DNA from 2 places in the Paenibacillus sp. QJM3NY_38 genome. Region 1 is predicted to be linked to the other one. Evidence: riboswitches for the same ligand, from Rfam matches in the RefSeq annotation. Region 1 holds a riboswitch; the other holds the start of a gene.
The links. Region 1 has a riboswitch for cyclic di-AMP ahead of AC0VZ8_RS30125 (C40 family peptidase). Riboswitches for the same ligand answer to the same signal wherever they lie in the genome.
Positions count from the first base shown of each region.

Region 2: another riboswitch for cyclic di-AMP. It lies ahead of AC0VZ8_RS28620 (TrkH family potassium uptake protein); the one in region 1 lies ahead of AC0VZ8_RS30125 (C40 family peptidase).

Region 1 covers NZ_CM149665.1:6,485,026-6,492,982, forward strand. Annotated here, with positions in the region: gene AC0VZ8_RS30110 (heavy metal translocating P-type ATPase) at 1-950, opposite strand, end outside; gene AC0VZ8_RS30115 (ArsR/SmtB family transcription factor) at 1,097-1,471, opposite strand; gene AC0VZ8_RS30120 (flavin-containing monooxygenase) at 1,599-2,636, opposite strand; gene AC0VZ8_RS30125 (C40 family peptidase) at 2,771-3,247, opposite strand; cyclic di-AMP (ydaO/yuaA leader) riboswitch at 3,251-3,384, opposite strand; gene lgt (prolipoprotein diacylglyceryl transferase) at 3,640-4,545, opposite strand; gene AC0VZ8_RS30135 (disulfide oxidoreductase) at 4,937-5,386, opposite strand; gene AC0VZ8_RS30140 (DsbA family protein) at 5,387-6,070, opposite strand; gene AC0VZ8_RS30145 (cytochrome c biogenesis CcdA family protein) at 6,177-6,890, opposite strand; gene AC0VZ8_RS30150 (cytochrome c oxidase assembly protein) at 6,935-7,792, opposite strand.
Region 2 covers NZ_CM149665.1:6,175,135-6,183,091, forward strand. Annotated here, with positions in the region: gene sdhA (succinate dehydrogenase flavoprotein subunit) at 1-691, opposite strand, end outside; gene AC0VZ8_RS28605 (succinate dehydrogenase cytochrome b558 subunit) at 708-1,376, opposite strand; gene AC0VZ8_RS28610 (LysR family transcriptional regulator) at 1,725-2,642, shown strand; gene AC0VZ8_RS28615 (potassium channel family protein) at 2,679-3,353, opposite strand; gene AC0VZ8_RS28620 (TrkH family potassium uptake protein) at 3,370-4,710, opposite strand; cyclic di-AMP (ydaO/yuaA leader) riboswitch at 4,776-4,920, opposite strand; gene AC0VZ8_RS28625 (CPBP family intramembrane glutamic endopeptidase) at 5,212-6,900, shown strand; gene uvrC (excinuclease ABC subunit UvrC) at 6,872-7,957, opposite strand, start outside.

The sequences.
Region 1 (7,957 bases):
GCAACCTCCACAGTTAAAACCCCATTTTTGTTTATAAATCCACTTAAGACATCATTGCCTGGTTCAACTTCCCGTGGAACCGATTCACCAGTTAATGCAGAGGTATCCACTGCTGACATCCCTTCAATGACCCTACCATCCAAAGGTACCCTTTCGCCTGGCTTTACGACAATAAAGTCACCGATCTTAACCTCTTCCGGAGATACACGTTTTGTATCGCTACCTATTTTAAGGTTTGCATAGTCAGGTCGAATATCTAAAAGAGCACTGATTGACTTTCTAGAACGATTTACAGCGATCCCTTGGAACATCTCCCCTACCTGATAGAACAACATCACGGCGACACCTTCAGGGTATTCCTGAATGGCGAAAGCACCAAGTGTTGCTATTGTCATAAGGAAGTTTTCATCAAAAACCTGTCCGCGAACAATATTTTTGGCTGCCCGAAGGACTATATCTCCACCTATAACAATGTAAGCTACTACAAACAGTGCAAATTCTAAATAACCGGAGAAAGAAGACAATAAGCCAACCGCTGCAATAGCGGTACCAAACAATAAACGAATTAACATCCTTTTCGTATTCTCATTTCCATGGTCATGAGAATGTCCGTGATCATCTTCATGACCGTGAGTGTCCTCTGAATGTGATGCCCCTGCTGCAGATTTGTTCTTTTCAATCACTCGGATATGAGGCTCTAGTGTTTTCACTTTCTCCTTGGCTTTTGATACAATGTTTTCAACCTGTCCGGTCGCAGTTTCCATCGTTAGTGTCTTCGTTACAAAATTAACGGAACAGGAAGTTACACCTTCAATTTTCTTAACACCATTTTCGATTTTCATTGCACAGTTAGCACAATCTAGTCCCTCTAATATCAATTCTTTTTTAACCCTTTGTTGTTGAGCTTCCATCGTATGTTCTCCTTTCCACCAATCTTTCCGTAAACACATGAACAATTATTCATATGTTATTTAAACTCATTATATTCAAATGAAAACTTAGTTGTCAATTATTTCGTACAATCTCCTCTAAATTAGGTGAAGACTTTTAAACACATCAAAAAAAGCACCAGCAGCTGACTGCGGGTGCTTTCATGTTAATCTCCATGCATTGTATGTTGTAGGGTTTGTGTAAAAATTTGCTCGATGTGCGTATCATCCAATGAATAAAACACCGTCTTGCCCACTTTACGACGTTTTACGATCCTCATATTACGAAGGTATCGCAGTTGATGCGAGATCGCTGACTGTCCCATCTCGAGTAATACAGAAAGATCATGGACACATAATTCTTTCTGCAATAAAGCATTGATCAATTTAACCCGAGTAGGGTCACTGAATGCTTTAAACCAGTCTGCCACTTGAACAGCTGCATGCTCATCAATCATTCCGGCCCTAACTTGTTTTAAATCAGCCTCAGACCCAAAACATGATGTGTCACAATCTTCAATCAAGGGATCCTTCTGCTCCATTCTGTAATCACCATCCTATTTACCATTACCACTTATTTTATAGCAAAGGCACAAAAAACGAAAGGATTACGATTAACAAACCGAATTTTGTCAGAAGAAAGTGTCCCGAACTACTTCTACCCCATTTTTATTCTCTCAGCAGGTGCTCAACAATTCGCTGAGCATCATACTTCACCCATCCAAGCAGTGCTGATCCTCTAGATGTTTGCCACGGTAAGCCAACAAAGTAGAGCCCTTTTACAACAGATACACCTTCTATATGATCGATATACCCATCTTTAAATGCCGCTTCTATATCTATCCAGTGATCATCACGTTTAAAACCTGTAGCCCAGATAATGTTTTCGATATGTATGGGAGATTCTTCGTTCTGAAAATACACCTTTTGATCTACTATCTTTTCGGTCCTTACATGAAGTCTTATCCTTCCTTGTTGAATGAGCAGCTTTAACTCTTTTCCATAGATCTGTTCTGGCATTGCATGCAACCATTTACCTAACTTACTTTTGCGGTTTGCTGTTAAAAAGCCCACCTTGTCGAAATACCAAAAAATACTCTTCCCGAAAATATGTAACGGTTTATACTGGATCTCACCGCTTGCAGACAGATGCACTTCAAAATCATCTGCCAACTCACTGGCAATTTGGGCCCCAGAGTTTCCTGCTCCTACAACAAGAACAACCCCTTCCTTGAGTTGGTTCTTATTTCGATATTCAGAAGAATGTAATTGTATAACTGCATCACCAAGCTTGTCATGAAAAGAAGGTACTAGTGGCTTCTGAAAAGGACCGGTGGCTACTATAACTTTTTTTGATCTAAATGTACCCTCCGATGTGGAGACTTCAAAGATTCCATTGTTCATGGTTAATGATGTAACTTGTGTATTACTTTGAATAGGAAGCTCTAAACGATTCGCATAATCTTTCAAATAATCGGCAACCTCATTTTTATGTGGTAAACCCTGAGGATCACCTTGAAAGGGAACACCTGGTAGACTATTATACATTCTTGGCGTAAACAGATGAAGAGAATCATAGCGATCTCTCCAAGAGTCACCAACCTCCTTGTGACCATCAAGGATGAGAAAATCCACAGATTTTTGTTTGAGATAGTAAGCAGCCGCAAGCCCGGCCTGACCTCCACCGATGACAATAACATCTAACATATAAAGATTTTACCTCCTATAGTCGTTTTATTTAAAGTATCATATGAACATTCATTCATCAATTGCATTGTTAAATTTCACTGATCATAAAAAAACAAGTCCTCATTCTCATGGACTTGTTCATTAAAAACCATTTAGTTGTAACTTCCGACCATCATCGTGTAACTCTTTTGACTAATGGTTCTTCTTGCTGTTACATAACGTTGTTTGTAATAGGATTCTGATAGGCTACTTATCCTTACACCCTTACTACTGGACGAATGTGCAAATTGACCATTACCGATATAAATTCCAGCATGAGATATTCCCTTGCCACTTGTATTAAAAAAAACTAAGTCCCCCGGTCTCAGATTAGCTTTAGACACGGGAGTGCCAACTTTGGCCTGGGCTTTTGATGTTCGTGGTAAATCTAGATTGAATTTATCAAAAATGTACAGAATAAAGCCGGAACAATCAAAACCACTTGAAGTTGTACCTCCCCATTTATATGGAGTTCCAACGACTTTACTTACTTCAGTAGTCAACTTAGGTTGATTATCTGCATACGCACCGGTTGCTCCCGAAGACAATATAATGGCAGACCCTAACAATGACAGTAAAATTTTCTTCAAGATGTTTTCTCCCTTCAATGCCTACGGAGTTAGCTGAGGGTTCGGTAGAAGGATCCCTATACTCCCTGTACTACAAGAATAATTCACCCAAAAATGGTTCCCCCGTTTTCAAAAACGAAACTCGGCATAATTTATTAATATTTTGTAACCCTACATAATGTAGTCTATTTTTTTCCTATTGTCAATCTTATCTTAATAATTCATTAAATCCATTAATAAATGTTCATATTTGTTCAAATCCCCGTATCTATCGGACTTATTCATCACATGTATTCGAAAAGAATTCGTTTTGAACGCAGAAACAAATAAAACAATATTGTAATACTTTTGCAAAGGCTCGAAATTTAAAATAGCAGTTGAACCAAGTTCGACTGGCTCTTGTATTAAATTTATCAAGATCTATTACTGGCGATTGGGTCTGCATATCGTTCCTGATGTTTTCTAAACCTTCGGTGTGCCATGAGGCAAATAGCAATTAGGATAATCAAGACACTTAACAACTGCGAGACACGAACTGTACCATAACTCATTTCGCCTTCCTGGAACATAAGCCCCATCGGTGACCAAAGTAATTTCATCAAATCTGCAAGCCAGTTAGAGGCAAACCAGGCTAAACTGTCGGTACGCAGTCCTTCGATAAAAAACCGTCCGATGGAATACCAAGTGAAATAAGTCAAAAATAATTCTCCTGAACGTAGAAAAGGCTGGCGTCTCAACCATAAGAGCAACAACAAACCAACCAAATTCCAAATGGACTCATACAGAAAGGTCGGATGATAATAGACACCCTCGATATTCATTTGATCGACAATAAAGTTAGGCAAGTGTAGTGTTGTCCTAAGAAAATCCTCAGATACTGGCCCTCCATGAGCTTCTTGATTTATATAATTTCCCCAACGCCCGATCAATTGTCCTATAATCAAACCAGGAGCACATAGATCTGCAATACGCCAAAAATTATAGCCACGTATACGAAAGAAAAAAATCATAGCAACGATCGCTCCGATTAAAGCTCCGTAAATGGCGATTCCACCGTTCCATATTTTGAAAACGTCCCAAAAGTTATCGCGGTAATCTTCCCACTTGAATATGACATAGTAAGCTCTAGCCCCGACGATAGCCGACGGCACGCCAACTAGCACCATATCCAAAAAGAACCCTGGATGGATCTGATACCGCTTGCCTTCTTGAATAACAACGATTAGACCAATGAGAGCTGCTACGCTTAAGATAATTCCGTACCAGTATAATTGGATTGGCCCTAATCGAAATGCAATTGGACTAATCGCATCGAACAAACCCTTTCACCTCAATCCCATATCGTTAGTAACCGATAATATTGAGTAGTTCATAATTAATGATGAAATTTCGATTAAACATCCTATATTTAAATAAGGAAGGCGATACATGTTGAACAATGATTCTTTTCTTTCACTTCTCAAGCCTAGGATTATCATCTTAAGCTCACTGTTACTGTTTACTATGATTAGTATCGTTTTTCTGACGGATATCTATTTTATTCATTTCAACAAAACCGTTCATTTGATAGCACATTATATCAGTCCGTTTATCATTCACTTACTGTTATCCCTTTTTGTAAAGAACAAGGTGTCCTGGTTACTTGGTGCAACGCTGACAACTATTATCTCACTAGTACTGATTCTAGTAGTCGTTTTGGTGTTTTTTTAGCTAGGAACCTAATCTTGGACTCACACCAGTCTCAGATCTTGTGAGTGCCATTAAAATTGTAATTAAAATAAATGCTACTAAGGCGAGAAAAGGAATGGTTATAAAACCGAACCAGTTAATGTATTGTACATTACACGGCACCCCGTTCGTGCAGGGCTTGATTGCTGCAAATCCAGGGACCTTCTGCTCCAAATAATGAAATAAGGAAACGCATGCTCCAAAAATCGAAAATGGAAGCACATATTTTTTTATGCTTGTCTCACTGTAAAAGGCCGCAATTCCAAGAATGATACTGAGTGGATACATTAGTATTCTCTGATACCAGCACAATTCGCAAGGAATAAACCCCCTTATCTCGCTAAAATAGAGGCTTCCAAGCGTTGCTGTAAGTGCTACAACCCAAGCTAAATATATTGTTTTGTCACGTACCACTACTCGATCCCCTCCCATCTACTCCTTCAGTTGCGCATTGATTAAGGATGATATCTCCTCATAATCAAACGGGTTCGTTACCATAACATTATTGATCATAATCGTGGGTGTTTGTTGTACATTATATTCACGGACTAATTCCTCATCTAAAGCAACTTGGTCTTCGATCTGCTTACTTCCCATATCTTCTTTAAGCTTCGCTAGATCGATATTAGGTGTATATTCTTTAGCAAGCTCCAGCGCCTTTTCTGGGGTTAGCCATGCGTTATCATGCTGCTCTGTTTCAGGTTGTGCATTAAATACTTCATGATGAAATGTCCAATATGCGTCAGGATCCTGCAGTAGTATTGCTTCTGCAGCAAGTGCGCCTGTTTTTGACTCATCACCATGAAAAAGAACATTAATATAGGAGAATGATGCTTTTCCTGTTTCGATAAAGTCCTTCGAGAGTTGTGGCATTATATTCTCTCCCCAGGCTTTGCAGGAGGGACATTTATAATCTCCAAACTCCACGATAGATACCTTTGCGTTTTTGTCACCTAGAGTAGGCTGGTTTTCCGTGGCCGGTGGGTTGTCAAATACCCCTTCCGAACGATTTGATGGTTGGCTGTTCTGGTTTAACAATACCAAAGCTACCACCAGGCCCACAAAAATGATGGTGAAAATAACTAGATTTTTTGATGATTTCTTCTTATTATTCATGTTTCACCTCAGCTATTTATTCGTTTAGTTGCTTTTTTTTTTAGATGTTTGCTTACTTGCCGTTTTATATGTTTATCACCGCCTTAATTCCAGATCTCGAACTACATCAAAAACCTGTAAACCCGCCGTATAGCCCGATTAACCATATGGTGATTTTGGTCATTTGATCTGTGTAAAGCAATATTCCGGTAAGAACCATCATCGCCCCGCCAATTTTCATCATTAGTGAAGAATATTTTGAGATCCATTTTAATCTGCCAATAAAAAAGGCCATAATGAGAAACGGAATCCCAAACCCTAATGTATATGCACTTATGTAACCCACTGCCTTCTCAGGGTTTGTTACTCCCATAGCTAAAACGGCTGAAAGAATGGGTCCGATACACGGTGTCCATCCTGCAGAGAATGATAATCCAACTAATATCGATCCAAGATATCCTGACGGTTTATGCTTAAATTGAAACTTCCTATCTTTCATTAAAATCTGTAACTGAATAACTCCTAGCATGATTAATCCCATTACAATCACTAATAATCCACCTAATTTTTGAATCAATTCGCGATTATTCGAGAACAAATCTCCTACTAAACTGGCTGATAACCCTAATGCGAAAAAAATGACAGAGAATCCTAGCATAAAGCATATGGTATGAGCAAAAGCCTTCTTTTGCATGATCCCCTTACCATCCTTTAACTCCTTAACAGAAATTCCGGTAATGTAAGATATATAGGATGGATAGAGCGGAAGACAGCAAGGAGATATAAAAGACAAAAATCCTGCTGCAAATGCTATCCATAGAGTCAAGTTCTCTGGGCCCATGAGTTAACTTCCTTTCTACAACGAGAAGCCATCAATAATCGTAATTAATAGTTATTACGTTGATTCGGTGAGTCATATACAGCTTCAGCAACTTCAATGGGGTCATCATGTTTCTCCTTTCGGTACCATCTTGCAGAAATGATTGCCAGTGTGACTACAAATGCTGCCTCTTGCGTCATTTTCATAATAATTCCGCCTAATTGCTGATCATCAATTGGACTCAAAAATGAAAATAGTTGGGGAGCATTCACATATGGATCATAGAGAATGTTGCCGGCAAAAATTATGGCTACACATGCTGGATATAACAGGATTGAATTCGCTGCAATATACCCTAACTTTTTTACATTCGATAGTTTATCAAGTTCTGGTACAGGGCACATAAGTGGCCACCACATCTGAAATGATGCAATTACTAACAAAACATGATATAAGCCTCCTAGGAATGGGATCTCCATCAGCTTATTAAAAACAACTGGGAAATGATATAAGGATAAAGCAGAGTTAAATAGAAACATGGCTAAGATAGGTTGATTAAAAAATGAGAGAAACTTCGAGGAAAACTTGGAATTTAATAAAGGGCGTATTAACCATGATGGCGTACCTAAATAAAAAAACAGCGGCATAATAAAGTATAATAAAGCTTGCTTCAGCATGTGAGCGCTAAATAACACATGATGACTAAACGCATTGATGGGACTTCCAACCGCTATATAAAACGTAAACAAACCTGAAATAAACAATATTTTTTGTCTGGTTTTAACTGGTTCACTTTCATAAAAGCGGTTACGTAATGGACCAACATATAACAAGTAGATTACAGATAATAAAACGGTTATAAAAAATACGAGCGGACCCCATAATTCTGAAAAACTAAAATGTGTTAATACACTCTGGTTCATCAATGGCAAAACTCCTTTTCCATATCAAACAGTTAAAAGACTACACAACATAGTATATTACAAATTAAAGATTACTGGTTATTACAATTGTTTGTCAACTTACTGAACTGAATATAATATGTGTATTTACCATTTAATTTTAGGACTCGACAAGGAAATGAACAA
Region 2 (7,957 bases), 310 kb from region 1:
ACTCGCCGTTGGCATAATGAACGCCTTGCTGATAAACGGCACTGGCCGCTGTTCCCGTGTTGATCACCGAATTGGTCGTTTTTCCGAAAATAATACCAGGACCACCGCTTGCGAGAATGACTGCTTCAGCTTTGAACGACTTGATCTCCATCGAGCGCAGATCCTGAGCAGCGATACCGCGGCATACACCTTCGTCGTCGATGATCGCATTCAGGAACTCCCAGTTCTCGTACTTGGTCACAAGACCCGCGGTTTCCCAGCGGCGAACCTGCTCATCAAGCGCATAGAGCAGCTGTTGTCCGGTCGTTGCGCCGGCAAACGCAGTCCGGTGACGCTTCGTTCCGCCGAAACGGCGGAAATCGAGCAGGCCTTCCGGCGTACGGTTAAACATAACGCCCATGCGGTCCATCAAGTGAATAATGCCCGGAGCCGCTTCACACATCGCTTTGACCGGAGGCTGATTCGCAAGGAAGTCGCCGCCGTACACCGTATCGTCAAAATGCTCCCAAGGAGAGTCACCCTCACCTTTCGTATTCACGGCGCCATTGATGCCGCCTTGCGCACACACGGAGTGAGAGCGTTTAACAGGTACAAGTGAGAATAGATGAACGTGAGCTCCTGCTTCTGCCGCTTTGATGGTTGCCATCAGCCCGGCGAGGCCGCCGCCCACTACAATAATATTAGATGCCATTTTTCGTTCACTCCCCTTAACTTAAGACTGTCTTAACTACATCGATCGCTGCCGTCGCCGCCTGGAATTCGGAGCCGCGGAATGCTGTCATGGCAAGAACAAACAGCACGCTCATCAATACGAACAAGCCCATGCAGATGTAAGTGGATACCTTCTGCGCGCGCGGACCGACGGTAATGCCCCAGCTGACGAGGAACGCCCACAGGCCGTTAGCGAAATGGAAGGTTGCGGAAACAACGCCGATGACGTACAGAGCAAACAGAACCGGATTGTTCATGATGCCGTGCATCGTGGCGCCCAAATCGTCATGCGTGATTTTGCCGATCATGATTTGGAAACGCGTATCGTACATATGCCAGATAACAAAAACGAACGTAATAACGCCGGTGATCCGTTGGATGGTAAAGCGGATGTTCCGTTCATAGTTGTAATTGCCCACGTTGTTATTCGCCTGGTAAGCAATGTATAACCCGTAGACGCCGTGATATAGCAGTGGCAGCCAGATCAGGAACAGCTCGAGGAAAAATACCAGCGGCATGCTGTTCAAAAAATGGACCGCGCTTGCGAAGCCTTCCTTTCCACCCTCGAAAGCCTTAAAGTTGGAAATCATATGGCTGAGCAAAAATGCTCCAAGCGGTATGACACCGAGTAAAGAATGCAGCTTTCTGGAATAATACCCTTTCATCAGTTGACGTTCCCCTTTCCAATGTGCAGCGTTTTCATTTTCAATCTTTCCTATTTTCAGAACAATTACACTTACCCTGTCCTAAAGAGGTTGTTCACAAGGCCCGCTTTGGATTACGAAGTGAATCAGGAAGCCACTCGGCATCTAAACCGACCTTTATGAACTAGCATTAAACCGTTGCAACGACAAAAAGCTGCCGATTTCGGCAATCGTGTGAACAACTTGTGTCATGTTTCATGTTACTCCTTTTTTTCTTATAATGGAATTGCAATATAATTATTAATCGTTATAATCTATACGCATAAGCAATGTTTTGCACGCATGTCTATTTTATATAGGAGGAATTCCATGTTCGAAGAACTGGACATGTTCGCCGTCGTTGTAGAGCAATCCAGCATAAACCAGGCCTCCAAGCTGCTTAACTTGTCCCAGCCGGCCCTGTCCCGGAAAATAGCCAAGCTGGAGGACCAGCTCGGGCTGCAGCTGTTCAACCGCCGGGGCAAACGGCTGGAGCTTACCTCCATCGGACAGATCGTCTACACCTTTGCCCTGGAGCAGCGGCAGCAGCAGATCAAATTCATGCAGACGTTGGCCCATTACCGGGAGGGGGATCAGATCTCGATCAACTTGGGAGCCAGCCTGACCACCCTTCAGACGACCTTGCCCCCGCTCGTTAACGCATTCATGGAGCGACATCCCGCGGCCGAAATCAAGCTGATTACCGGTAAGACCCATGAAATCGTTTCTTATGTAAGAGATAAACGCGTCGATGTCGGCATTGTCGCCTCCTCCATCAACCAGCCCGGATTAAACTGCATCCCGTTGTTTGATGACCATCTGGAGCTTGTCATCCCATCTTCACATCCGCTGGCGGAGCTCGACGATGTTGGAATCGAGCAGCTCCAAGGCTTGCCGATGATCATTTTCTCGACTGGAACCTGGTATCGCAAGCTGACGGATGACCTGTTCCACCGCTGGGGCATTATGCCGGATATCCGCATGGAGATCGACTCCTTCGAAGCGATCGTCAGGCTCATCCCGACCTGCAAGGCGGCCGCACTTCTGCCCAAATCCTATCTCAGGCCGCAGCTGCTATCCGACAACGGGCTTGTCGACATTCATATTCCGGCCCTCATTGAAACCCGGCGGACGACTTCGCTGATCTACGGCCAAGCCTCGGATTTAAGCAAGGCAGCCAGCCGCTGGATTGACGAAACGGAAATTCTGTTCCGTAAGCTGGAGGAGGATAAAACCAAGAAAACCTGACGATATGCATGACCGTCAGGTTTTTTTCTTCTATATTTATTTTTCGAGCATATTCACGACCTCAGACTCAAAGCGATCCACATTATCATTCGAACCGATAACGACCATAATGTCGCCGGAGTTCACCACGTCCATGGCTGTCGGCGCTACGATGATGCCGGATTGTTTATTCAGGGCCACCACGCTGACACCGTAACGAACCCTCGTATTGAGCTCGCTAAGCGTTTTTCCGTCCATGCAGTCCGTGACCGTCATCTCCACAATCAGATAGTCCTTGGATAATTCGATATAGTCAAGCAGATTGGGCGTGACCAGCTGGTGAGCTACCCGGATCCCCATATCCCGTTCCGGAAAGATCACCCGGTCCACGCCCAGTTTCTCCAGCGCCCGGCCGTGCAGCACCGAAATCGCCTTGGCAACGACCATGGTGACACCAAGCTCTTTCAACAAGATGGCGGATAAGATGCTCATCTGAATATCGTTTCCGATCGCAACAATGCCGCAATCGAAGTTACGGATACCGAGCGATTTAAGCACCTCTTCATCGGTAGCATCCGCTACCACCGTGTGTGTCAGCAGCTCGCTCATATCCTCGACAACCTCTTCATTGCGGTCGATGCCGAGGACCTCATATCCCTGTTCCATCAGCTCAAGCGCCAGGCTGGCGCCAAATCGTCCCAAACCGATGATTGCAAATTGCTTTGGTTTCATGTCTCTCCTGTACTCCTTATCCAATAATCATTTTGCCTTCCGGATGACGATATAATTCTTTACCCTTTTTTGGCCCCAGTGCATAAGCAAGCGTCAAAGGCCCCAATCGTCCTGCAAACATCGTAATGCTGATCAAAACCTTCCCGAACACCGTCAGATCGGGCGTTAAGCCCATGGAGAGACCCACCGTACCGAAGGCGGACGTCGTTTCGAATAGAATCTCCAGGAAGTCCCCTTCCTCTGTCGTCGACAGAATCATCGATACGGTCAGAACGAGCAGCAGTGCCAGTAATGCAATGGTTAGTGCCTTCAGCACCCGCTCCTGGGCCAGGCGATAACGGAACATGACGATGTCTTCACGCCCGCGCATCATGGCGATGACCGCCCCCACCATAATGGTGAAGGTTGTTGTTTTGATACCACCCCCGGTTGACCCTGGGGATGCTCCGATAAACATCAGAATAACGATAAAAAATTGCGTGGCCTGTCTAAGCCCCGTAATATCTATAGTATTCGCGCCAGCTGTACGCGGCGTTACGGATTGGAATAATGCGCCGAAGAATTTTCCGCCCCAATTCAGGGAGCCGAGCGTCCTCGGATTGGTGAATTCAAAAATAAGAATGACGATAAATCCAACCAGCAGCAAGGTAGCCGTCATGGTGAGCACCACTTTGGAGTGCAAGGAAAGTCTCCGCTGTTTCCGGAAATCAATCAGATCGGATAATACGATAAAACCGATGCCGCCCGAGACGATCAAAAACATCACGACAACGTTGACTACAGGATCATAGACATACCCGGTCAAACTCCGAAAATCGCCAAACAAATCGAAACCGGCGTTGTTAAACATCGTGACCGCATGAAAAACGCCATAATAAATTGCTCGGCCGATCGGCATATCAAACGCCCAGCGGATCGATAGAATCAAGGCACCGCAGGCCTCGATGATCAGGGAGTACAGGAGCACTCTGCGAATCAGCCTTACGATTCCTTCCATCGAGGACTGATTCATCGCTTCCTGCAGAATGAGGCGATCCTTGAGCGATATGCGCCTTTTGAGAGCCAAGGCAAACAAAGTGGCCATCGTCATGAATCCGAGCCCGCCGATCTGGATCAGCAGCATAATCACGATCTCTCCGAAGGAGCTGAATGTCGTTCCTGTATCCACTACAACCAGACCCGTTACGCAAGTTGCCGATGTCGAAGTGAACAAGGCATCGATAAATTCCAGCGGTTCACCTGTACTTGTGGATATCGGCAGCATTAACAGCGCCGTCCCGATGAAAATAATAGCCGCGAAACCAAGCACGAGAATCTGCGGCGGAGACAACCTGAGCCAGTTCAATTTAGAGTTCAATCGGTCACCTTCTTAAAAAAAATCAAGAAAAAAAGACACTGGAAAACGCAGTGCCCTTTACGGTCTGGTTCCTGTGCTGCAGCCTACGAGGTTAGCTGACGGATTCGGGCATTTTCACAGGTCGCCCTATTCATTATTCTGGGAATAATGAAATTCACCCCAATTACATGGTTCCCCCATTTTCAGTACGAAATTCGGCTGGAATATTCGGTTCCTTGAAGCATGATGTGATTATAACGCAATCCGGTACGTAACCCAATGCCGTTTTTCACCCAAAATATCTTTAAAAGAGCGCGAATTGGGCATATTCAAGAATACAAGCATAGGGTTCTCTAACGTTTTCGAAACCTTTCATTCATTTTCATCGATTTGTTTCATTATTCCGGATATTGGGATAAGCTGCTTATGACTTTCATAACTATGTTATATTGACTCTATGCGTTCTTAATCAGGCATATCGAATACCAGTGGGAGTATCAACTTTCTTAGAGGAGGAATTTCATGAATCGTGCAAGAGAGCCCTTGAAGCTGAAGCCCAATCTGAAGCAGCTCATCGCGCCTGCCGCAGTCGGCCTGATTCTGTTCCTATTATTTCAGGTGTTTCCGTCGACGAATTCGGATTCTACCGAGATGGCATCTCCGAATATCATATCCAAGGAGCAGGCTCGGCAAGCGGCTTCAAGCTTTGCTCAGGAGTTTTTGCAGTTTACGGCTGCAAAAACGGATGACACGCTGGTTACATATCAATCCAAATCGGAACTTTACGGATATCTGGCGAAGGAAAAAAGACTTTCGGAATACAACAAAACCTATGAAGCCAAATATCCCTATGACGTATACCGCGTTCGCTTCAGCGAGCCGGGCGGCGATGCCCTCAACGTGGACGTGCACATGCAAAATTCAGGCATCGTCGGCTTCTCATACGATTACACCCGCTCCAGCTATGACCGGATTGAGCTGAACAAGGGCGATGTACAAAGGCGGATGCTGCTTGTTGTTGAGGACGGCATGTCATTAGCCGAGAAGCAGGCTCTTGCGGAGCCTTGGCTCCAGCGAGCGGGCTATGATCCTTCGCAACTGGAGCTGGTTACCCGGGAAGGGGAACCCCGGCTCCGGTATGTGGATCCGGAATCCAAGATCGGCGATTCCAGATTGGAGCACCGTTTCACCTTCGAGCAGGGGAAATTACGCTCCTATGAGCCATCTTTTTCGGTCCCGGCCGCCCATTCCGCCTATGTCAACAAGCAGACCCAAGATGCCACGCTGCTGACGCTCGCAGGGTATGGCCTGTTCACCCTCATCCTTGGCATACTTGCGATTGTGTACAGCGTGAAGACCAGAGCCTACACGTCGTTTAAGCGCGGCCTGTTCCTATCGGCGCTGCTGTTTGTCATTCAGATGCTGAATACGTACAATCTGATTCCCGTTTTCAAATCCGAGGGGATGTCGCAAACCGGCATACTCGGGATGATGATTTTCTATGCGGTCTATTCGCTCATCTTCTCAGCTCTGCTCTATTTCTCCCTTGTCGGGGGCAGCGGGCTATGGCTCAAAGAAGACGGGCTCAATCCATGGCCGCGCGCCAAAGAACCCGGATACGGTCATTATGTGCTGGACAGCATGAAGCTGGGGTATATGTGGGCTTTCATCCTGCTTGGGGTCCAATCCATTATCTTTGTCGTTCTGGGCCTGACCTTGAATACATGGTCCACTACGGATGCCACACAGTCGCCTTACAACATGCTCTATCCTTGGCTCTTTCCGCTGATGGCCTGGCTGGCCGGCATATCCGAGGAGGCCGTCTATCGGCTGTTCGGCATCAAAATGCTGAAAAAGATCGTCCGCAATACGTTCGTGGCCAGTTTGATCACCTCGATCATTTGGGCCCTCGGGCATACACTCTATCCGATATACCCTGTAATTTCCCGGCCCATTGAACTGGTTATCATCGGCTTGCTGTTCAGCTACATCTTTTTGAAATACGGGTATTTGGCGGCCATGTTCTCCCATGTCATCTTTAATAGCATCTTGATGGGCATTAGCCTGATCCTGCTCAAGGATACCAGCAACTTGCTGATGGGTGCTTTCTACATGGTGCTTCCGGCGATGGTCGCCTATGCGATTTACCGTTTCAATCCAACAAAAAAAGAGAAGCCGTATGTCACGACTCCTCCTCACGAAGTGCATTAAGAATTTCCGTTGCTAATTTCTCACCAATTGAAAGAGGCTTGAAGTCTTCGACTGAAGCCTCTTTTATTTTTTTGACTGAGCCAAAATGCTTTAACAGCAGCTTGCGGCGCTTCTCTCCAATGCCCGGGATGGAATCCAGCTTGGAGGATACCATCGATTTGCCGCGCTGTTCGCGGTGGAAGGAAATCGCAAACCGGTGAACCTCATCCTGAATGCGCTGCAGCAAATAGAACTCCTGGCTGTCCCGGGGAAGCGTAACCGGCTCCGGCGGGTCTCCGACCATGAGCTGCGCTGTTTTATGCTTGGCATCCTTCACAAGCCCGCAGACCGGGATAAACAGCCCCAGCTCATTCTCAAGCACATCGATGGCGGCGGAAATCTGTCCCTTCCCTCCATCGACCACAATCAGATCGGGAAGCGGCAAGTTCTCCTTCAAGACGCGCTCGTACCGCCGCCGGATGACTTCACGCATCGTATCATAATCGTCCGGTCCCAGCACGGTACGGATCTTGTACTTCCGGTATTCCTTCTTGTCCGGTTTCCCATTGGTAAATACAACCATGGCCGATACCGGATTGGTCCCCTGAATGTTCGAGTTATCAAATGCCTCGATCCGGTTCAGCGACTGGAGGCCGATCACTTCGCCCAGATTTGCCGCGGCAACCGAGGTGCGTTCTTCATCGCGTTCAATCAAGCGGAATTTCTCGTCCAAGGACACCTTCGCATTATCCGATGCCATGCCCACCATCTGCTTCTTCAAGCCTCGCTGCGGCACATGCACCTTCACGCCGAGCCATTCCTGCAGGGCGGCAGCCCCTCCGGCTGCATCCACGATGCCCGCAGCTTCCGCCTGCTCCTCCTGTGCCTGGGCAAGGGCAGCCTGCTGCGCATCCAATGTCCCTGCGGAAAGCGGATTCGCCGAATCCACGGCTTCCTCTGGGCTTCGCACACCTGCATCCGCAGCCGTTCCCGTAACCGGCTCCGAATCAGCCTGCTCTATCAACAGAGGCTCAGGCAGCAGAATTTCCTGCGGCAATGCAGGATTATCACTGTAATA